DNA from 2 places in the Agaribacillus sp. DX54 genome. Region 1 is predicted to be linked to the other one. Evidence: riboswitches for the same ligand, from Rfam matches in the RefSeq annotation. Region 1 holds a riboswitch; the other holds the start of a gene.
What was found. Region 1 has a riboswitch for S-adenosylmethionine ahead of AC04NP_RS19030 (4Fe-4S binding protein). Riboswitches for the same ligand answer to the same signal wherever they lie in the genome.

Region 1 (11,813 bases):
AATGGCTGGTAAGTTTTTCATAAGCGTAATCATAACTATACACCCACTCATCGAGACAGTAAGTATTAAATTTGTCCTGAAAGTGTGTGTTAAACGCCTGGCGGTCCGTTTTGCTGAAGATAACCTCCATGGGTTTGAAACTTTGTAATAGGTTATCGATATATTTATCGGTACCCCTGCTGGTCAGAAATTCGCCCGTAGAAAGGTCAAGAAAAGCAATGCCATATACCTCCTTGTTGAAAAAAATCGATGCGAGGTAGTTATTTTGGTTTTTTTCCAGCACATTGTCGTTCAATGAAAGACCAGGTGTAACCAGTTCCGTTACCCCTCTTTTTACAATACCTTTAGCTGCTTTTGGGTCCTCTAACTGATCGCAGATTGCCACCCGGTTACCAGCCCTTACCAACCTGGGCAGGTATGTATCCAGGGCGTGGTGTGGAAAACCTGCCAACTCCACGTGAGAGGCGGCGCCATTCGCCCTTTTAGTCAGGACTATTTCCAATACTTTACTGGCCTTAACCGCGTCTTCGCCAAATGTCTCATAAAAATCCCCTACCCTGAAAAGCAATAAGGCACCGGGATGCCGTGCTTTAATCGCATTGTATTGTTTCATCAGAGGGGTTTCCTTTTCCGCTTTGGTTTTGGTGTTTGCCATTGACTGTATTAAAGATTTAATTCAGGTTTATTTATAAATTTATTGGTTCAGCTTTTATAAATTATCTTTGCCCCTTGCCCATATCATTGACATGAGAAAACTCAGTAACGAAGAACTCAACAGAATTTCTGTCGAGGAATTCAAAAATAAGAAAAAAATTCCGTTAGTTGTCGTGCTTGACAATGTGAGAAGTATGAACAACGTAGGTGCTGCATTTCGTACTTCGGACGCTTTTTGTGTTGAAAAGATTTTTCTATGTGGTATTACGGCCAGTCCCCCTCATCGTGAAATCCACAAAACCGCCCTTGGCGCCACGGAATCTGTTGACTGGGAGCACGTGGAGAGCACAATGACCCTGATAAATCGTCTTAAATCCCTGGATTACATTATTGTGTCAATAGAGCAGGTGCAAGATGGGCTGATGCTCCAGGATTTTCAACCTGAAAAGAATAAAAAATATGCCTTTATATTTGGCAATGAAGCCTTTGGTGTGGATGATGCTGCCGTAGCTCTTTCTGATATATGTCTTGAAATTCCCCAGTTTGGCACCAAACATTCTTTAAACATTTCTGTCAGCATCGGGATTGTGGTCTGGGATTTTTTTGTGAAAACGCAATTCGTTTAAAGGCTTCAAAAGCGATTGCCGTTGATTAAAACCTTGCGCTACCAATGTTTTGCCCCTATGGGGCGATCACTCACACCCACACTGACACTCACACCCACACTGACACTCACACCCACACTCCATTTATGCGTGGAGGCCGCATTCGGTTTTTGTTTTGTCAAACCACCGGCCTTCTCTTCCTTTTCCTTTCCTGGTGCAATGGGTACATCCGATGGATTCGTATCCCTCGGCCACAAGAGGGTGGCTGGGGAGTTCGTAAATCGTCATATATAAACTCACCTCTGCGGCGGTCATGTCTATGATAGGATGGAATTTAACGATATCCTTTTTAGGTTCAAAGATGCGGGTTTTGCTCCGGTTCGCATTTTGGAACGCGAGTAGCCCTGAAATCCAAACATCATAGGAGGCCCTCAGTTCGTTAACCGGCTCCACTTTGTTGATAAAACAACATAAATCGTGATTGAACCGCCAGCTTTGGTTTTCCCTGGTGAATCTGTGACGGTTTTCCCTGGCTTTGACATTGATGACCTTAAGCCCTAGTTTTTCAATCAATTGTTTTTTGTAATCAAGGGTTTCCTGAAAAAGAAAACCAGTGTTAACGAAGTGAATAGGATGCCCCGGCTTCACCTGGCTTAACATGTGCAATAACACAACCGATGTGCTTCCGAATGAAGAGGTCACAAGAATTTTGGCTTCATCATGTTCACAGAATAGTTTTTCCAGCCTTTCCCGGGGTGTTAGCGATGTATAATGGTTGTTGTCAAACAGCCTTTCCATAGCGTTAAAATTTTGGATGGTTATTGAATCGCTCCACGTTTTTTATTTTTTCATAGAAATATTCATGAGTGCCTACCGCTTCCCCGATTACAATCATCGCAGGACCTGGCAGCCGGTGTTCCTGTTGTTTTGACAAAAGCGTGGCTGCGGTGCCAAAAATAATGTTCCCGTCCTCCAGTGATCCTTTTGAGATCAATGCCGCCGGAAGATTACCCCTTCCTGACTTTTTATAGATGGCGGTAATTTGGTCCAGCTTCTTCAGGCCCATGAGCAGTACTACCGTGGCGGTTGACCGGGCAGCCTGAAAAACATCTTTGGAAAGTGTTCCGTCTTTGGTTGTGGCCGTTATTACCCAGAAACTCTCGTTGATTCCTCTTCTGGTTAATGGTATGCCATATAAGCCGGGAAGGTTAACACTGGATATGCCAAGAATAGCCTCTGTTTCAATAGAAAATGTCTCTGCATATTCCAGTTCTTCTTTTCCGTGGGCAAATACAAAAGGGTCTCCACCTTTTAGCCTTACCACATGATTTCCTCTCAGGGCACGATCCACAATCAGTTGATTTATTTCTTCCTGCTTGTAGGAGTGGTATCCGGCCCTTTTTCCTACATAAATTTTTTCGGTGCCGGGCCGGGCATACTCCAGTAAGTCCGGATGTGCCAGTGCATCATATAAAATGACATCAGCCTTTTTGATGGCCTTCATGCCTTTTATGCTAATCAGGTCCGGGTCTCCCGGACCGGCACCTACCAATGTTAATTTGCCGTTCATGATTATGCTTTATAAAAATTATCTACTACCAGCTTTTCTTTCTGTGTAACATCACCGGCAATTTGATTGGCACGGTATGTTTTAACCTGCTGCAAAAATTCATGGGCCAGCTTCAGATATCGCTTTGCAAAATCTGCATTTGGTGTATTTTGATTGATTTGCAAGACCAGGGTTTCGAAGTTTTCGTTAAGCGTTAATTTGCCGGCTTCAACAAAATGTTTGTCAAAATCCCTGATAATACCAATATGTGTATTACATCTGATATCTTCACTTAACAGTAATGCTTTTGCACCGATTACAAACGTATTGTAAGCATTATAAATCGTCCTGTCATACTCATCGGCAGCCAGATCTTTTTCACCATTCGCCAGTTTTTCAGTGGCATCCTCGATGATCGTTCCGACAACGTCATAGCTGACACCGGCACATTCACCCACACCAACTGCTGGCACAAAATTATCAGTTCCCCCCCAGTCGATATAATCCGATTCCGTTAGCTGAGTCGGATCAATGAGGTGTTTTATCAGATCATAAAAATATATTTTACCATATCTTTTATAGTAACTGTTGAAGTACTCTCCCGGAAGCGCATTTTCCTTATAATCATCCAGAATAATTCTCAACGCCTGTGGTGCCTTTTTTGATGGTAGCTTGGCCACTTTGTCGGCGACAAACCCATTTCCTTCAGGGTCGACCCCACCCCCAAGTAATACCACCAAAGCCGGTACAACCAGTTGTCCGTTTTTAATTGAACTTCCATGAAAACCGATGTTCGCTGCCATGTGTTGTCCGCATGAATTCATGCATCCGCTGATTTTAATATGAATGTCTGCATCAAAGATTAAATCCTTGTATTCTTCCCTGATGATTTTTTCCAGGGCTTCTGCAACGCCGGTGCTGTTACTTACACCAAGGTTACAGGTATCTGTTCCGGGGCAGGCTGTGATGTCAGCAATGGTGCCAAAACCGAATTCCGCCAGGCCCAGGGCGTTTAATTCATTAAATACCTGAGGTAATGCGCTGGTTGGTATATATTTCAATAACAGGCCCTGATTAACTGTGATCCTCAGGTCATCGGCGGCATGTTTTCTGACGATATCTGATAATTTTCTGGCTCTTTCCGCATCGATGTTGCCGTTTGTTAACTTGATCCGGATACCATGAAAGCCTTTGTGTTTTTGCTCAAATACATTTGATTTTAGCCAATCCCGATATTTTTCTTCCTCCTCAATAGTCACATCAGAATAATCCTGTTTTTCCGGTAGCACCAACTCAGGTACCAGCGTCCTGTCAATTTCAATTGATTGGTGGGGGATGGCCTTACGTTCTTTTTCCACTAATTCAAGGAATTTTTCCAATCCCAATCCTCTTTTTTCATCTATTAAGAATTTCAGTCTTGCTTTGAACCTTTTTTCACGTTCCCCATAACGGTCAAAAACCCTGAGCGCTGCCTCGGTGAAAGGGATAATCTGGTTTTCAGGTAAAAACTCGTAGGCAGTCCTGGCCACAAAAGACTGTGCACCCAGGCCGCCACCTACCACAGTTTTAAAGCCTCTGATTTCCTTGCCATCCTCAATTTTCACAACTGGAATAAACCCAAAATCATGAAAATAGGTGAACGCCGAGTCTTTGTCACTGGAAGAGAAAGCAATCTTTACCTTTCTTCCCATATCCTGACATATTGGATTTCTAAGAAAATATCTGAAAACCGATTCAGCATAGGGGGTTATATCAAAAGGTTCATTGGGATCGATTCCTGCCAGTGCAGAGCCGGTTACATTACGTACAGTATTACCACATGCTTCACGGGCTGTTACCCCGACCTCTTCTAATTCTGTCCAAATGGCAGGACTGTCGTCCAACTTTACATAATGCAATTGAATATTTTGCCTGGTGGTAGTATGGAGGTTACCATTCGTATATTTCTCCGAGATATCGGCTATCCGTGTCAATTGATCGGCGGTAAGCCGGCCGTAAGGTATTTTGGTGCGAAACATCTGCACACCCAATTGTCTTTGTCCATACACGCCCCTTGTAAGCCGGTACGCTTTAAACTTCTCTTCGTCTATCTTGCCATCACGAAAACGACTGATTTTCTCTGCCAACTCGCGAATATCTTCTTTCGCTTCGGTTGAAATTTTGTTATTTAATTCTGGTGTCATTTTTATAGATTGTTTAATACTTTGATTACAACTCACAAAAAAAGCCTTCCTGTGTCAGCAGGAAGGCTCTAAAACTTATACTAAACTTGCATAAAATTACAGATGCTCCCTGCTGATACAGTTTCGACAACAACAAAAACAAGCCATCATACACAGGTTAACCAGGCAAAGGGGAGCGATATAGTATATTTTTATTCTCATAGTTCTATTTAGATGCATTTAATGCGTTTACGATGTCTTCCAATATATCATTGACATTTTCCAAACCCACAGAAATACGGATCAGGCCCGGAGATATACCCACAACTTTCCGGTCTTCTTCCGAAAGTTTTGAATGTGTCGTTGAGGCCGGATGTGTGGCGATGGTTCTGGCGTCGCCGAGATTGGCTGTAAACGACAACATTTTCAGACTATTCAAGAACCTTTGGCCCCTTTCCAAACCACCATTAACCACAAATGTGATTAGCCCCCCGCCATATCTCATCTGTTTTTTGGCTAAATCGTACTGCGGGTGTGACTTTAGGAATGGATACTTAACCGACTCAAGTTCCTCGTGTCCTTCAAGGTATTCAGCAATTTTCATGGCATTTTCACAGTGTCTTTCCATGCGCAAGGGCAGGGTTTCCAGACTTTTCGACAGTATCCAACCATTAAAAGGTGACAGGGCAGGTCCGGTATGCCGTGTAAAAAACCTTATTTTGTCAATCAAATCACGTTTTCCAAGAATTGCCCCGCCAATGGTTCTGCCTTGACCATCCATAAACTTGGTGGCAGAGTGAGTCACAATTTGCGCTCCATATTTTGACGGTTGTTGCAGTATGGGCGTGGCGAAACAATTGTCAATGTTCAAGACAAGTCCATGCTTTTCCGCAAGTCCTCCCAGCCACTCCATATCTATCAGATCCAAACCCGGGTTGGAAGGTGTTTCAGCGAAAATCATTTTTGTATTTTTTCTGATCTTTCCCTCCCAATCTGACGGGTCGTTGATATTTGCGTAGGTGTGTTCAATGCCCCATTTCGGAAAAATTTGGGTAAAGATCTGATGTGTGGATCCAAACACCGAACGGGAAGCCAGCACATGATCTCCGGAATTAAGCAGCGCAGCCATACTGGAAAACATAGCTGCCATGCCTGAGGCAGTCGCGATACCATCTTCGGTTTCCTCCAACAAGCAAAGCTTTTCTACAAATTCTGAATTATTGGGGTTTGAAAACCTTGTATAAATGTTACCTTCGATTTCATCTGCAAACAGTGCTCTGGCCTGCTCAGCATCTTCGAAAGTAAAGCTTGAAGTCATGTAAATCGGCGCACAATGCTCCCTGTATGATGCCTTGCCATTTTGTGTCCTGATGGCCTTCGTTTCTATGTGTTTAAATTCACTCATATTTAGTGCGCTGTCGCAATCTATCCTTTTAAACTAAATGTAAACCTTCTTTTTTAGTCAATAGCATTTCTTCACTTTCTACATGTTCCGGATCTTCAACACAGCAATCAACCGGACATACCGCGGCACATTGTGGTTCCTCATGAAATCCCACACACTCGGTGCATTTGCCGCTGACAATAAAATAAAAGTCTTCCGAAATCGGTTCCTGATCTTCTTGTGCATCAATTACATTTCCATGGGCATCGGTAACTTCTGTTAATCCATTGCCTTCCCCCCATTTCCAATTTATTCCTCCTTCGTAAATGGCTGTATTTGGGCATTCCGGCTCACAAGCTCCACAGTTGATACATTCGTCGGTAATCATTAATGCCATTTTTCTCTTTGTTTTAGCGGTTCAGGATTTAACTCCTTCGCCTGTTTCTTCTGAAAATTATTGATTTGATGTAATTTGATTGCGCTGAGACAAGTTTGTCTCAGGCCAGATTATCCTTCATGAAAGATAAAATGTATTGATTAGCAACAACAACACCCAAACACTAGAGTATCATTCTCATTATGAATAATAGAGGGGCTCAAAAGTGAGGCTTTTTCGGCTGTTAAAAGATTTGTGTTATTTTTCATTGTTTCATTAATTTATATTCTCCCGTCTTTCGGGATCAGGAATTAGCACCTTCTATCAATTTAATAAATTGCTGATATGGTTGCTAGCGCTTCACAGAGCCTGTCTCTCCGCGCTTCTTTATAAATCAATTACCTTATAATTGACTTGAAGTTCCAAATATAAAAGGTAATTGTTATGTTTCCAAACGGAATTCAAATTACTTAAGTTCAGTTTATTTAAACAAAATCAGATTTTAGCTGAAATACCCTGCATATTGGCATAGGTTTCATACCCCGGATTATCAGGAACTTCTATAATAAACAGTCCGGCAACCGATTCATTGCTTATAGAAATCTCTTTTTCTTCCTTGATCAATACAAAATCATCCTGCCCCACGGCCTCTTCATTTAACGAGAGGAATCCTTCGGTCACATATATTCCCAGCATGTTTTTGTTGTTTATTTCTATTCTGTGGTGTCCCTCGGAAAACCGGAGCGCTCTGATACTTTCAATATTGGCATTCATCGTTAAAGGTGAACCAGGCCCTTTTAAAGTTCTGACTACACAACCGGATTCTTTTGACTCCGGAAAGCTGTCTGCCCTGTAATCGCTGTAGGTAGCGGGATTGTTCAGGGTTTTTCTCAAGTCCGGGTCGACCCAAATCTGGAAGATGTGCGCACCGGGCAAAAATCTCTCGGCATGGGATATGCCCTTTCCTGACCTGATAATCTGCATGTCACCAGCCCGGAGCCTTTTCCAACTTTGTAACTGCGAGTCATAGTGTTCAATTTCACCTTTTAATACAAAAGACATGATTTCAAAACCCTGATGTGGATGTTCCCCGATTAACCCACCTTGATCGGACCAGGCATGGGCCCAGTAAAACAAGGAAGAAAAGGGCTTTAACTCGCCTCCCTCGTGCGGAAAACCGATTGGCTTGTTTTCTTTGATGGCTCCTGCTGCAAACTGGCCGCTGGCCTGTTCTTTTTTTGGATAGATAGTTATTGCCATGATTGAATTAACGGAGGCGCTCATTAAATGTTGCAACATGTAATTTAAGCTTTTAGCCAACACCAGGGTAAGTCTGGGTGGGAAGGCTACATTGACCTCCATCTTCAATTCTTGTGAGGTCTTGCAGGAAATTTTTTCTGTTGCCATAAAAGACTCTCTTCCTCTAGTAGTTTTTCCAGCAAGCTCATATTATTCTCACTGTTCAGGCCCACCAGTACCGGTTGGCCTGCGTCAACCCAGGCAGTATACCAAAAGTCCGCCACCATCTTGATTGAAGCCTTCAACTGGCGTTCAACCTGTCCATTAAGCTTTTTTTCGTAAGCTTGACTAAAAGGTTTGGAATATACCTTGACAGTTTGTCCGTTCCGTTCTTCAAAGCTGTATTTTTTGTCTTCAGCAAAGGATTCGCTCAATAATTTTTCAAACAACAAAACCGAGTCAACGGCTTTGTGCGCATTTTTTATGGCCTGCCAGGCAATTCTTTGAGGGTTGGATAAATAAGAAGCCTTGCCTACAAACAAATCGTAACTATCGGCAGAGAGTTCAGGAATTCTGGATTCCCAGAAACCGTGAATGCCATATTGACCGGTTAATTGTCCGTTATAATTGCTCGTAGTATGCAGTGGAACGTTGGCATCTCCTATATAATGTCCAAGATCGGCTGAAAGTTTTAAAATCTTATGGAAATCTTTTTTCTCAAAGGCCTTGGTAAGCTGATGCTTTACCTTCACTATATGCCATGGCACGACTCCACGGCTCATCAGGGTATCGATTGAAAATTTTTCAACAGCATCCTTCCAGTAAAAAGCTGATTGATCCAAACTTTCCGCCGGAAAATGGTCCAGGTCAATATAATGTTTTGGCGCTTCTCCCTTTATGGCATATCTTCTTTTATCAGGATCTACGGCGTGGTCTTCCAAAAAGCGGATGTTAGGTTTATAGAAAACTATCATTTCTGGGGGTAAACAAAATACCGCCAGACGGTTAATCAGCTTATGGGCATAAAAGCCCCACAAAGGTTTTTCTGTTGCAATACGGTTTGAATATTCAGGATTGTTACCATTAAAATGGCATAGCAGCAACGATAATAAAAAAATACATGATCTGTTCATGGTCTGGTGGCATTTTAAAAAAAGGGGGGAATTCTATAGTAATATAAACAGGAATTATTGCAGGAGAAAACAAAACTTAAAAATTATCTTGCGTTTTTGTAATTTATAGAATTAGTATTAAATTTGCATTCTTAAAGAAAATGAAGGGTATAAAATGGCGAATCATAAATCTGCGTTAAAAAGGATACGGTCTAACAATGCCAAAAGGCTAAGGAACAGATATCAACATAAAACAACCAGGACCTATATCAAAAAACTGAGGGAAACTACCGATAAAGCAGAGGCAGTAGAACTATTGAAAAAAGTTTCCAGTATGCTGGATAAGTTGGCCAAGAGAAATATCATTCATAAAAACAAAGCAGCCAATAATAAATCAAAACTAACAAGCTACGTAAACAGTTTGTAAGAAAAATACAGAAGAAAAAATTTGGCCTTGTGTTGAAAAAACATGAGGCTTTTTTTATATTAGAAGACTTTTTTTTGGGGCTCCAGAGGGGCAATACATTTTTTAGACTTATTATGAAAAACACCACCTACAGAGTCGGCGACGGCTTCCATATTCGCCATTGGGCTGAACAAGACAGACCACGGGAAAAGCTTTTAAATAAAGGTAAATCTTTCCTTACGGATGCAGAGCTTTTAGGAATTTTGATTGCTACCGGCACGAAGTCATTGAGTGCAATTGATTTAGCCAGAAGTGTGTTAAACGAGTTTAATCACGATCTCAACACAATCGCCAGGCTTGATGCCAAAGAATTACAAAGGATCAAAGGCATAGGCGAGGCAAAGGCCATAGCCATTATCAGTGCCTTTGAACTGGGGCGAAGGAGAAATGAAATCGCTCCCAACCGTAAATTTAAAATAACCTCATCATCAGATGTCTACAAATTAATGAGGCCAGTCCTGCTGGATCAGCCAACAGAGCATTTTTGGATCATACTTTTAAACCGTGCCAATCAGGTTCTGAAAAAACTTGCCGTGAGCATGGGAGGGGTGTCGGGTACCCTGGCAGATCCCAAGGTTATATTCAAACATGCCCTCAACCACCTGGCCAGTTCTATCATCCTTGTACATAATCATCCCTCAGGTACCCTCAAACCCAGTGAGGCTGACATCCGATTAACCAGCCAGTTAAAATCATCCGGTAAAATGCTTGATATACCGGTACTCGATCATTTGATTTTTACAGATGAAAGTTACTTTAGCTTTAGCGATGAGGGCATATTATAAAACTATATCCAAAGGTGCATTTTGCCCGTAATTTCCGTTATTTTTGCCAGGAGGATAAAGATAACGATCATGAAAAACACCCGTATTCTGTTGTTTGTGGCTTGCTTAGTGGTTATTGGCAGTATAATTTACACATTTTCAGATACAGGTGAAGATATTTCCTATACTGAGTTAATTCAGCAGGAAAGAAATGAAAAGGATGAATTTCTTCGTAATTCAGCAGACTCCCCTTTAACTGTCGCAGATAAAAAAGAATTCGAGGGTTTAAGCTACTATCCTGTCGATAAGACCTACAAAGTCAAGGCTACCTTAGCGCTGCTTACTGCCAGAGAAATTGTGACTATGCCTACCTCTGACGGTAAAGAAAAGCAATATAAAAAATATGCTTACGCCAAATTTCAATTAGGTGGTGAAGCATTGCGACTGGTGTTATATCAATCCGTTCAAAAACCAGATGACCAGTTGTTTCTTCCTTTTGCTGATGGAACCAGTGCGCTGGAAACCTATGGAGCAGGCAGGTACCTGGACTTTGAAATACCTGACAATAATGAGTTGATTATTGATTTTAACCTGGCCTACAACCCTTACTGTGCTTATAGTGATAAGTTTAGTTGTCCCTTGCCTCCCAAGGAAAACTTTTTGTCCGTTGCTATTAAAGCAGGCGAGAAAAACTATTTGAAAAACTAATGTCTGGTGATAATTCAGGTAAATTTATAATTTTGCTGTTTATTTTGCCATCAGATTGATTCAATTTAACATTTTTGTTTTTTTATATACGGGCAAAAAACCCATTTAGCACTGAAACTAATATGAAGATTTCTTTAAAATGGCTCAAAGAATACATTGAGGTCAAAGATAAACCGGAGGTATTGTCCGAAACTCTTACGCAAACCGGACTTGAGGTTGAAGGGATAGAAAAGTATGAATCGGTAGAAGGTGGATTAGAAGGAATGGTGATCGGGAATGTATTGACCTGTGAAAAACACCCCAACGCTGATAAGCTGAAGATAACTACCGTCGATGTAGGCGAAGAGGAAACATTGCCGATTGTATGTGGTGCTCCAAATATAGCGGCAGGCCAACGGGTGGTAGTGGCCAAGGTAGGTTCAACACTGTATCCCAAATTTAGTGAGCCCTTTAAGATTAAAAAAACAAAAATAAGAGGTGAATTGTCTATGGGCATGATTTGTGCTGAAGATGAGATCGGGTTAGGAGATTCTCATGACGGGATAATGGTTTTGGAAACAGATTTAAAACCCGGAACTCCTGCCAGTGAATATTTTAAACTTGAAAATGATTACATTATCGAAATAGGATTGACCCCCAACCGAGGTGACGCTATTTCCCATATTGGCGTAGCCAGGGATCTCAAAGCTGTATTTGACAAATCTATAAAATGGCCGTCGGTAGATCAATTTAAAATTGACAACACTGCACGTTCAATTCGTGTTGAGGTAGAAAATCGGGAGGCCTGCCCAAGA
Region 2 (11,813 bases), on a different contig from region 1:
AATGTATGATCTATGTTGCCGTCTTTGTTATCCAGCACCAGGTCAACATTAATGTCTTTTACTGCTTTTGGAAGGTCAGGATACCGGAACATGGCTTCATCTACTTTCAGATTCAGATGAAAAGCCGGCATTTGCCGCTCACTATAAACACCCTTTACTTTGCCGGAAAAAGCCAGGTTCCCTTGGGTCTTGATGTCCTCAAAACCTTCCTTGAACACACCGGGCACCAGTGAGAGCAGGCTTTTAAATTTGTTGTCAGATGAGGAAAAGCCGATATCCATTTCATAGCCTTCATCAGGCATTGAAAAACTTCCATCAAAGTTTACCGCAAAATCATTTACTTTAAGTGTATTATCCTTAAAAGTAAACTTCATGGCCGGCAGATCCATGTTTAAAATCATGTCAAGGTCAAGTTTTTTGTTTGATAAATATTCAACCCCGTCAAACATAATATCGACCTTTTCGATAGTGGTCCTGGTATCCATATCCAGTACATCCAAAGTAAAATCCCCGCTTCCGATATGATTTAATCCTTCCAGGTTCATTACATAAGGAATCGACTGGTCATCATATCTTAATTTACCTTCTATGATTTCCCAATGGTCAATACTGATAGCCATGGTGGTGGAGGTAACAGCAGTATCTTGTTCCACAGTCTCACTTTTAACAGCAATGTCATAGTTAGCTTTACCGTTTTCCAACACCTTAATAAAAATGTTGGGGCGGGTTAAGGTTATACCGCTGATCCTGATGTTATCTCCAAATAACAAATGGTAGAGGTTTACCTCCAACTCAAATTTTTCTACAGCCAGCAATACATCTTCAGCAAACTCATCACGCCCAATAATGCCTAATTCTTCCATAGAAACGGTTATACTGGGAAAATTACTGAGCAGGGAAAGGCCCAGCTTTTCGGGATCAAAGTACACATCGGCATTGACCGATCTGGCAATTTCGGCATCGATAGCTGCTTTTATATCATCTTTGAAAATTATTGGTATGGCTACTGCCGCCCCCATAAAGAGCACGAAAACAGACGCAATGATTATGATAATCTTTTTCATGGTTGCTTTGATTTTTTACCTAGCTGTTTATGATCTATCAAACTATAACGATAATTCAAAGATCATTGATATGCACTAATTGTAAAATTAAATCTTAACCGATTTGGTACTAGTCCAATACCATCAAAAAAGGCCCGATCCTTACGATGAGCCTTTTTAAGCTTATATTATCATTATCCTTATTGTTCGGTCCGGTAAGTGTTCTTTCAGACCATGGCTTTAACAATATCTTTTTTCTCATTTATACCGCTCAACTTATTCAGCAAATACCGTAGATCCAGGGTAATGAAAGTGGTGTTAAAATTTTCAGATGATCTGAATTTCAACAAATCTTTTAATTTTACAGAGCCATACACAAACCTGTAGGCGGTACCTGGTGATAAATCCTCCAGCAACTTGAAATCCAGCGCTATCATTACCATATCTGATGTACATTTCAGGTAAATGTTAAAAGCAAAATCCGTGTCAGGCAAGCTGCCTGCCGGATCGTTGTTATAATAGTTGTATCGGTAACCATTGGTAATGGCTAACAGGTCTGAAAACATGGCCCAGCCTGTCGGATGACTGCCAGCCCCTTTGCCGGTCAGGAGCTGATCGCCCATAAATTCCGATTGCAATATTACTCCGTTGTATTCATTGTCAATTTTGTACAAGGGATGATGACCATCTACAAAGGCAGGAATTACCATAGCCAAATACCTGTTGCGCTTCGTTTTTTGCAAAATGGCCACCTGCTTGATCTTGTAACCTTTTTTTTGGGCAAATGCGATTTCATGTTCCGATATGTGCCGGATACCGAACTGAAAAATCTCTTTGGTCTTTAACGGCATATGGAACCCATGGCGGGCGATGATGCATAGCTTATTGGAGGCGTCGAATCCGCCAACGTCCAGGGTAGGATCTGTCTCTGCGAAACCAAGCTCCTGGGCTTCCCTCAATGCGGTGGTATAAGAGCAGTCTTCATCAATAATTTTGCTGAGGATGTAATTAGAAGACCCATTTAAAATGCCTGAAATTCCATCTATTGAACTCCTTCGATAATAATCCTGCAGGGTTCTGAGAACAGGAATGCTGCCACAGACCGAGGCTTCATAGATCAAAACCCCGCTGGATTTGCTTTCCAGTTCTATGAGGTCGGCAAGGTTATCGGCCAGCATTTTCTTGGAAGCTGAAACAACCTTTTTCCCATGTTTTAACGCCAGTTTGACAATCTCTAAAGCCTCATCATCATCGCTGATGGCTTCGGCTATGATTTCGATTTCATTGTCATTAAAAATTTCGTGCTTGTCATAAGTAAATACAGAGCCTGGCAGGTTTCGGGTTTTGTTTGGGTCTTTGACACAGATTTTAGAGATTTCGAAAGGAAGATCGTTTTGTTGCTGTATGATATCGTACAATCCCTGGCCTACACAACCAAAGCCAAATAAGGCTATCTTCTTTTTTTTCATTATACAATTTCCGGGTTTAACTTGTTTTCTTTATAAAAATTGGCTACTGCACTGGTCAGTTGCCTGGCTTCTATCAAAAAGCCGTCGTGACCATAACTGGAGTCGATGATCTCAAAAGTAGCATCAACTACGTGGTCGGCTAAAAATTTTTGTTCATTAACAGGAAAAAGCTGGTCGGTGGCAATAGAAATAAATAATGACCTGGCTTTGATGCCTTGCAATACCTTAAAAATTCCACCTCTTCCCCTTCCGACGTTATGTGAATCCATCGCCTTGGATAAGGTCCAGTAAGAAAAGGCATTAAACCTTTTAGCCAGCTTATTGCCTTGATAAACCTGGTAAGAGGAAGCCTTAAAATTATCTTTTACATCATCATCGTCCTCTTCCTGGGTAGCCAGATAAGTGGCATAGTGACGGTATGACAACAAGGCAATCGACCTGGCTACTTTCATTCCGTTCATACCCGCTTTTTCTGTGCTGAGCTTCCAGGTCAAATCCATGGCAATGGCCTGACGCTGTGATTCGTTAAACGCTATTCCCCAAGGCGAGTGTTTTGCATTCGATGCAATAACTACCATGTTGTTGAAAACATCCGGATTTTTAATAACCCATTCCAGCACATGTTGTCCGCCCAGGGAGCCTCCGATAATGGTGTGGACTTTTTCAATGTCAAGGTCTTGTCTTAGCAAATCAAAGGCGTTGACAATATCCCGGTTGGTTAAATCCGGAAAATCATGATAAAAGGGTAAGCCGGTTTTAGGATTGGTTGAAAGCGAGCCTGTAGAGCCGTAACACCCCCCAAGCATGTTTGCACATATCACGAAGCACTTTTCAGGATCGTATAGCTTTCCCTTACCAAACAATCCCGGCCACCATTCCGTGAAATCGGAATTGGCGGTCAATGCATGGCAGACCCAGATAATGTTATCCCGGCGTTGGTTTAAGGTGCCGTAAGTTGTGTAGGCTAAATTGAAACCGGGAAGACTACTTCCCGATTCCAATTTAAAACTTTCTTTATATTCAAATAAATGATGCTTTAACATATTTTTAGTTCTTAAGCGGTGGCCAGATCCGATGAAAAGACCTTTTTAAACGCTTGTTCAAAATCACCTTTGATATCGTCAATGTGTTCAATTCCTACAGACACCCGTAACTGGGCAGGTAAAACTCCTGAGGCTAATTGCTCCTCGTCTGATAATTGTTGATGGGTAGTGGAAGCCGGGTGAATGATCAACGTTTTGGAGTCACCCACATTGGCCAGATGACTGATTAGCTGCAGGCTGTTCACCAGTTTTTCGGCATTCTCCTTACCTCCTTTAATTTCGAAGGTCAATACACCTCCGAAACCATTTTTTAAATATTTTTTGGCATTCCCATGGTGCGGACTCGACGCTAAGCCAGGATAGTTGACATTTTCAACAAGATCATGTTGCTCCAGCCACTGTGCCAGTTTTAAGGCATTTTCCACGGTTCTTTCCACTCTTAGTGAAAGGGTTTCCAGTCCCTGCAATAGCAAAAACGAATTAAACGGACTTTGTGCAGGACCAAAATCCCTAAGCCCTTCAACCCTGGCCCTGATGATAAAAGCTATGTTTCCGAAAGGGCCACCTTCACCGAATATTTCCCAGAAGTTCAATCCATGGTATCCTTCCGCAGGTTCTGTAAATACAGGGAACTTGCCGTTCGCCCAGTTAAAGTTACCACCATCGACAATCACGCCGCCAATGCTGGTTCCGTGGCCACCAATCCATTTTGTTGCTGACGCTACCACCACATTGGCGCCATGTTTTAGGGGCTGAAACAAGTACCCTCCCGCACCAAATGTGTTATCCACAATAAGAGGCAGGTCATATTTCCTGGCGAGGGCAGCAATAGCCTCAAAATCAGGGACATTAAAACCCGGATTTCCAATGGTTTCCAGGTACAGGGCCTTGGTTTTATCGTCTATCAGCTTTTCATAACTTGCTACAGATTCATCTTCGGTAAACCTGGCTTCTATGCCTAATCTTTTAAAAGAAACTTTAAACTGATTGTAGGTACCACCATAAAGAAATGAACTGGAAACAAAATTATCGCCGGTTTGCATGATATTATTCAGGGCGATAAATTGAGCTGCCTGCCCCGAGGCCACAGCCAGGGCTGCTACCCCACCTTCAAGCGCGGCGATTCTTTTCTCAAAAACATCCGTGGTGGGATTCATGATCCTGGTATAAATGTTTCCAAACTCTTTCAAGGCAAACAGGTTAGCCCCATGTTCGGCATCTTTAAAAACATAAGAGGTAGTTTGGTGGATAGGTACGGCACGCGAGCGGCTGCTACTGTCATCGAGTTCCTGACCTGCGTGTAATTGAAGGGTTTCGAATTTTAATGTTTGTGACATATCGTTGTACTTTTTACTGTTAAATTTTGATTAAATTGATAAACTGATGAGGGAAGTTTTTTGGTTGGATGCTATCCGGGCCAACGGATAAGCAACTAAGGTATTATATAACAACAACAGCACATGGACAAATGGGCATGCTGATTATTAATATATGATGGATTCAATGTCCTGAAAGCAGCATTAATCTGTGATTTAACCTTAAATCCTGTTAATCGGAAGTACCTGAGTTGATTTTTCATATTGCTAATCAATTTATATTTTCCCAACTGGGATCAGGAATTAGCACCTTGAACAAGTGTTCAGGTTGCTAGCGTTTCATCGAGCCTGTCTCTTAACGCTTCTTTATAAATCAATTAAAATTTAATTGACTTGAGGATACAAACGTAAACACAAATTAGTTTGTTTCCAAATTTTTGAAAGAAACATGATGAAATTGTTTTGGGGGTTGCGGATTACGGGTTGCGAGGTTGGGGTTGCGGGTTTGACGCTAACCTGCAATCCGGGACTCGTAATTCTAAGACTAAGGCCAACAAATAAGTATAATTTGTTTTAACAACTAGAGTTAATTGACAATTGACAATGGAAAATTGACAACTATTTTGGGGGATACACCCTTGGGCCGGGGGTTATGAAATCATCGCATCCTCTTATCATTAAGGGTATGGGATGGTGGAAGCGTCTTGTGGCTGCTGCGCAACATTTTCGACAAAATTCTTGGGGCGAGATGTACCGGAAGTTCAACAAAATCGATAAAATCCTTCATTTTTTTGGTATTATTCTATTATTTTTTAATACTTTTCTGTTAACACTAACAATAGAGATCAGCCTAAATTTGCCAGAAAAAAGTGATGTACTTATGGTTTTCACCTGAAGAATTACTAAAAATCAAGAAACCTTACACAGGTAAAAATCGTTAAATTTCCAACTTTCTATTGTTAAATAATTGTTAATTTTACGTTATCTTTAGTTTTATATTAGTTAACATTCGCTTAACATTAGATATAATCTTTGAAAACACTATTTACCATATTACCCTTTTTACTGTTGTCGATTTATGCCGAATCGATAGGACAAACCGATATGAACAAGGCCGGGGTGCAAGGAAACACAGATGGCATCAACAAGCACCTCCCGCTATTTTTGGGTACGGTAAATGAGACAAATAAAAGTAAAAATAGCGTACTACCGGATCTCAGGACCTATTTGGGTAAACTATGCCAGAAGAGAACACGGATTAAAAGCGACAATAAATTTTTCAATTATTTATTCTATAAAACCCACAGAAAGTATCTCAAACACTACCAACCCCACACCTCCGTCGAGGATATACTGGAACGAGGAGCCTACGATTGTGTCTCTGGGACGGCTTTTTACGCCTTATTATTGGACTATCTCGGCATGGATTACGAAATCAAAGAGTTTGATTTTCATGTATTGATAATTGCCAAATCGGGAGATCGACAATTCCTTATAGAGTCAACAGATCCTACCGGCGGTTTAAACGACAATCCGAAAGAAATAGCAGACAGGATCAGATACTACGTTGACAAAGATAACAGCAACAATAACCTCAGTGTTGGCTCTCATGAGCAATTGTATCAATATGCTGTGACCATTAATCATAAAAATATCAGCCTGACAGAGTTAGCCGGATTGCTTCATTATAATAATGCCGTATATTACTATAACCAAAAAAAGGTCTTCAAAGCAGCCGCTTCCATACAAAAGTCATTCGCACTGTATGATTCAAAAAGAATCCGGGCATTCCGGCAGTTGGCAGCAAGGAGTTTTTTGGGTGACCCCAACCTGACACAGCTTCAAAAAGAAAAGCTTATTGATCTGATAGGTCTCGAGCTGGTCGCATTAAAGTAAAACGCCACCCTTCCTACTTAACTCAGCACCTCCAACTGCTCTCCGACTTCCGTAAAAGCCTGAATCGCTGCATCTAAATGATGCTTTTCATGAATGGCTGATATCTGCACCCTGATTCTGGCCTGTCCTTTGGGAACTACCGGAAAATAGAAGCCTATTACATAAATCCCTTTTTCAAGCAGCTTTTCGGCAAATTGCTGTGACAAAACCGCATCATACAGCATGATAGGAACAATAGGGTGCTCCCCGGGTTTAATATCAAACCCGGCCGCTGTCATTTTACTCCTGAAGTACCTGGTGTTATCTTCCAGTTTATCCCGGAGTTCGGTCGTTTCAGTAAGCATGTCAAAAACCGCCAGAGAAGCACCTACAATGGAAGGGGCCAGGGTATTTGAAAAAAGATAAGGTCTGGAGCGTTGCCTCAGCATTTCAATGATTTCTTTTTTCCCGGAGGTAAAACCACCGGATGCTCCTCCCAGTGCTTTTCCCAGCGTACTGGTAATTATATCTATCCTGTCCATCACACCTCTGTACTCATGCACACCCCTGCCCGTTTTTCCCATAAAACCTGTTGCATGGCATTCGTCGGACATAACCAATGCCTGATACCGGTCAGCAAGGTCGCAAATCTCATCCAGCCTGGCAATGGTACCATCCATAGAAAATACACCATCTGTAACAATGATTTTTTGCTGGCAACCGGCTGCGGCTGCGTTTTTAAGTTGTGTTTCCAGATCATCCATGTCATTATGTTTGAATCTGAAGCGCTGTGCTTTACACAACCGCACCCCATCAATAATTGAAGCATGATTCAGGGTGTCAGATATGATTGCATCATCCGGGCCAAACAACGGCTCAAAAACACCTCCATTGGCATCGAAAGCCGCAGCATATAATATAGTGTCCTCTGTTCCCAAAAAAGCTGATATTTTCTCTTCCAACCGCTTATGGATATCCTGGGTGCCGCAGATAAACCGGACCGACGACATACCAAAACCATGGGTATCGATGGTTTTCTTGGCCGCTTCCAGAACTTTGGGATGGGAAGAAAGTCCCAGGTAGTTGTTGGCACAAAAATTTATCACTTCTTCCCCATGCGAAGTTTTTATATCAGCTCCCTGCGGAGTTGTAATAATTCTTTCATTTTTAAACAGACCGGCTGCTTTTATTTCCGCCAACTCTTTTTCCAAAAATGGCTTTAGTGTATCGTACATGATCTTTTTGACTTTACATTATTTATTAATTCCACAATAATCAAAACTACCTGGGTCATTTGCAATATTATTGATGATAATTCTTATTTTCGCGCACATAAATCCAAATAGATGAAGAAAATTTTGATTATTGGCGCCTGTGGTCAGCTCGGTTATGAGTTGACAGCCACATTGCGCCAGCGCTACGGCCACGAAAATGTCATTGCCTCTGATATTAACGCACCAAAGATGGATCTGGCCGATGATTTTTTTGAACACCTGGATGTTTTAAACAAAAAGAGTTTTGGTGAGATTGTGGATAAACATCGAATTGATGAAATTTACAATTTAGCTGCCATCTTGTCGGCAATCGGGGAAAAAAATCCCAAATTTGCCTGGAAGTTGAATATGGACGGTTTGATCAACAGTCTGGACATTGCCCGGGAAAAAAAAATAAACAAAATCTATTGGCCGAGTTCCATCGCTACATTCGGCCCTGACACGCCCCGCGATCTCACTCCTCAAAACACGATTATGAACCCAAACACGGTCTATGGCATCAGCAAACTGGCCGGTGAAAGATGGTGTGAGTATTATTTTCTAAAATACGGTGTCGATGTGAGAAGTATCCGGTATCCGGGTCTGATCGGTTACAAGGCCATGCCGGGAGGTGGTACCACCGACTATGCCGTGGATATTTATTTCAAAGCCCTGGCAGGGCAGGTTTTTGACTGTTTTCTGGAAAAAGATACCTTGCTGCCGATGATGTATATGCCCGATGCTATCAAAGCTACCATAGATTTAATGGACGCTGAGAAAACCAACATTTCGGTCCGGTCCAGCTATAATCTGGCTTCCATGAGCTTTAGTCCGGACGATATTGCCAAATCGATCCGCTGTCATCTGCCGGATTTTAATATCAGGTATAAACCCGATTTTCGACAATCCATCGCCGATTCATGGCCCAACAGCATCGATGACTCCGCGGCAAGGGAAGATTGGGGCTGGCAACCGGAATTTAATCTTGAAAAAATGACCAGGGATATTCTGGACAATCTAAAAAAACGCTCAGGTCAATTTTCTTAATTAAATTGGTGTTTCATAAGGCAGGTGTTATCTTTGAAAAAAACATATTTTCAATATGGCAGATTACCAAAATTTAATCTCAGAAATCCGCGAAGGCATCCTGACACTTACCATTAACAGGCCCGATAAGCTGAACGCGCTAAACGCGGCCACTGTCAGCGAAATAAAGACGGCGATTGAGGATGCTTACGACGACAAAAAGGTACAGGGCGTCATTTTCACCGGGGCAGGGCATAAGGCTTTTGTAGCGGGTGCCGATATCAAAGAGATTGCTGAGTTAAATGAGGTCTATGGAAGAAAATTTGCCGAGCAGGGACAGGAAGCTTTTTTTTCTATTGAAAACTGCCCTAAACCTGTTATTGCCGCCATTAACGGTTTCGCGCTGGGCGGTGGGTGTGAATTAGCCATGGCTTGCCATTTGCGTGTGGCCACTGAACATGCAAAATTTGGTCAGCCTGAGGTTAACCTGGGTATTATTCCAGGCTATGGTGGCACACAAAGACTAACCCAATTGATAGGAAAAGGCAAGGCCCTGGAAATGATGATGACCGGTGAAATGATTTCTGCCAAACGGGCGGAACAACTGGGGTTGGTAAACCATGTAGTAAAGGACGAGGCTGACTTACTTCCCAAGTGCCGTGAACTGCTAAAAAAGATTATCAGCAAAGCCCCGTTGGCAGTGAGCATGGTCATAAACTGTGTTAATGCCGTTTTCCATCCTGAAGAAAAGGGGTATCAAACTGAGGCCAACAGCTTTTCAAATTGTTGTAAATCAGAAGATTTCAAAGAGGGGACCTCAGCATTTTTAGAGAAAAGAGCACCGGCTTTTAAGGGTGAATAGGCTTAAAACACATTCGAGCCACTCATGAACCCCCTCAAAAAATTAGCCGGTCAAACCGCCATCTACGGAGTACCCAGTATTCTGGGCAGATTTCTGAATTATTTACTCGTTACACTGCACACCGATGTGCTGAATACTGCACAATATGGAGTTTACAGTGACCTGTACACTTATGTAGCCTACATTATCATGGTTTATTCCTTCGGGATGGAAACCACCTTTTTCAGGTTTGCCAATAAAGCGAATCCCCGGGAAGCTTACCGGAATGCCGGTTCCTTCATTTTTTACCTGAGTACGTTTGTCTCAGTTAACCTCGTCATATTTTCACCAACCATTGCCTCTTTACTGGGTTATGAAGGAAAAGCCCACTACATCATATGGTTGGCCGTAATCTTGTGGATAGATGCCCTGGTCGCCCTGCCTTTTGCTCAACTAAGATACCAAAATAAACCGGTCAGGTTTGCGGTGTACAGGCTGGTTAATGTGATTCTGGTCATAGTCCTTCAGATTTTTCTACTTGGTATTTGTCCCAAAATTCATGAAGGATCTTTTTTGCCGGTTTTAAAACCTTTGGTCGATCTGTTTTTCATCCCGGATTACGGCGTGGAATATATTATCATCGCCAATTTAATTGCCAATGCGTTTTATATCATTTTTCTTCTTAAACCGATCCTGCAAATCCGTTTCAGAATCAACTGGCAAACTTTCAAACCAATGTTTTGGTATGCTTTGCCTATCACCATTACCGGAATTGCCGGTATTACCAATGAGAGGCTCGATATCATTTTACTGGGCGACTTGCTGCCTGAAGGTTTTTATCCTGGAAAAACCAATCAGGATGTACAAGGTATCTATGGGGCCAGTGTGAAGCTAAGCGTGCTGATGATCTTAGGGAATCAGGCTTTCAGGTTTGCCGCCGAACCCTTTTTCTTCTCAAGTGCCAAAGATAAAAACGCCCCTGACCTGTTTGCACGTGTGTTCCACTATTTTGTCATTGCCGCTGTCATAGTTTTTGTGGGCGTTAGCGTTAATAAGGAATTTATTGCCACGGAATTGTTGAGAAGCCCGGAGTTCAGGGAAGCCCTGATGGTGGTACCCTGGCTGCTGATAGGAAAATTGTTTATGGGAGTTTATACTAACTTCGCCATTTGGTTTAAGATTATCGATAAAACCATTTTCGGGGCCTACTTTGCCCTGACAGGGGCTTTTATCACCATCACTGCCAATTTCTTTTTGATACCCAAAGTGGGTTACATGGCGCCTGCCTATGCCAGCATACTGGCTTATTTTACCATGGCGGTTGTTTGTTATGGCTACGGCCAAAAACACTTTCCTATCCCATATAATCTTAAAGTGGCATTTCTTTACCTGCTGGCTGGTATACTGGCCGTGTATGTTCTTGGTTTTTTAAGCCTTGAGAACAAAAGCCTGGAATACCCCATAAAGCTGGTTATCACATTTGTGCTGGTCGGTGTTGTTTTTTTGGTGGAAAGAAAAAACCTGATGAAACGCGAAATTTAAAGCGAAGGCAGACATTTTTTTCCCTTTTCGGCCAAAACATTGTATTTTTACTTCACAAATTGTTGCAAAAACCGTTATTTAATATATGATAACTTTTTAAAGCGGATATTTCGCCTCTAATATCACCTGGGTTAAGCCTGGCCAACTATTTGCTTGTTATGATATACATATTGTATGATTTTTGTTGGGATAATAAAAGAAATTAGTATTTCCGTTAGATTGAAATAATGACTACTCAAAAAAGATTAAGCGTTTTCATATTAACAGCTATGTTTGGTTTAACCACCATAGTTACTCTGGCACAAAAACCCAAGAAAGGTGAGTTAAACGATGAAAGAAAAAAGATTGCTTCCGAGAAAAACTTTATTGAGGGGCAAAAGTATTTCATACTGGAAGATTATACCA

Region 2: another riboswitch for S-adenosylmethionine. It lies ahead of AC04NP_RS14515 (O-acetylhomoserine aminocarboxypropyltransferase/cysteine synthase family protein); the one in region 1 lies ahead of AC04NP_RS19030 (4Fe-4S binding protein).

The regions. Positions count from the first base shown of each region.
Region 1 covers NZ_JBXEQE010000019.1:53,605-65,417, forward strand. The annotation lists gene mutS (DNA mismatch repair protein MutS) at 1-655, opposite strand, end outside; gene AC04NP_RS19005 (TrmH family RNA methyltransferase) at 747-1,280, shown strand; gene AC04NP_RS19010 (phosphoadenylyl-sulfate reductase) at 1,404-2,057, opposite strand; gene cobA (uroporphyrinogen-III C-methyltransferase) at 2,062-2,829, opposite strand; gene AC04NP_RS19020 (nitrite reductase) at 2,832-4,991, opposite strand; gene AC04NP_RS19025 (trans-sulfuration enzyme family protein) at 5,197-6,375, opposite strand; gene AC04NP_RS19030 (4Fe-4S binding protein) at 6,404-6,751, opposite strand; SAM riboswitch class I at 7,009-7,126, opposite strand; gene AC04NP_RS19035 (pirin family protein) at 7,226-8,137, opposite strand; gene AC04NP_RS19040 (zinc dependent phospholipase C family protein) at 8,095-8,943, opposite strand; gene rpsT (30S ribosomal protein S20) at 9,257-9,508, shown strand; gene radC (RadC family protein) at 9,622-10,332, shown strand; gene AC04NP_RS19055 (DUF1684 domain-containing protein) at 10,402-11,019, shown strand; gene pheT (phenylalanine--tRNA ligase subunit beta) at 11,142-11,813, shown strand, end outside.
Region 2 covers NZ_JBXEQE010000012.1:82,161-93,973, forward strand. The annotation lists gene AC04NP_RS14500 (AsmA family protein) at 1-1,064, opposite strand, end outside; gene AC04NP_RS14505 (homoserine dehydrogenase) at 1,271-2,512, opposite strand; gene AC04NP_RS14510 (homoserine O-acetyltransferase family protein) at 2,512-3,555, opposite strand; gene AC04NP_RS14515 (O-acetylhomoserine aminocarboxypropyltransferase/cysteine synthase family protein) at 3,567-4,892, opposite strand; SAM riboswitch class I at 5,145-5,246, opposite strand; gene AC04NP_RS14520 (hypothetical protein) at 5,904-6,767, shown strand; gene kbl (glycine C-acetyltransferase) at 6,785-7,981, opposite strand; gene AC04NP_RS14530 (NAD-dependent epimerase/dehydratase family protein) at 8,093-9,046, shown strand; gene AC04NP_RS14535 (enoyl-CoA hydratase/isomerase family protein) at 9,102-9,887, shown strand; gene AC04NP_RS14540 (lipopolysaccharide biosynthesis protein) at 9,912-11,408, shown strand; gene AC04NP_RS14545 (tetratricopeptide repeat protein) at 11,636-11,813, shown strand, end outside.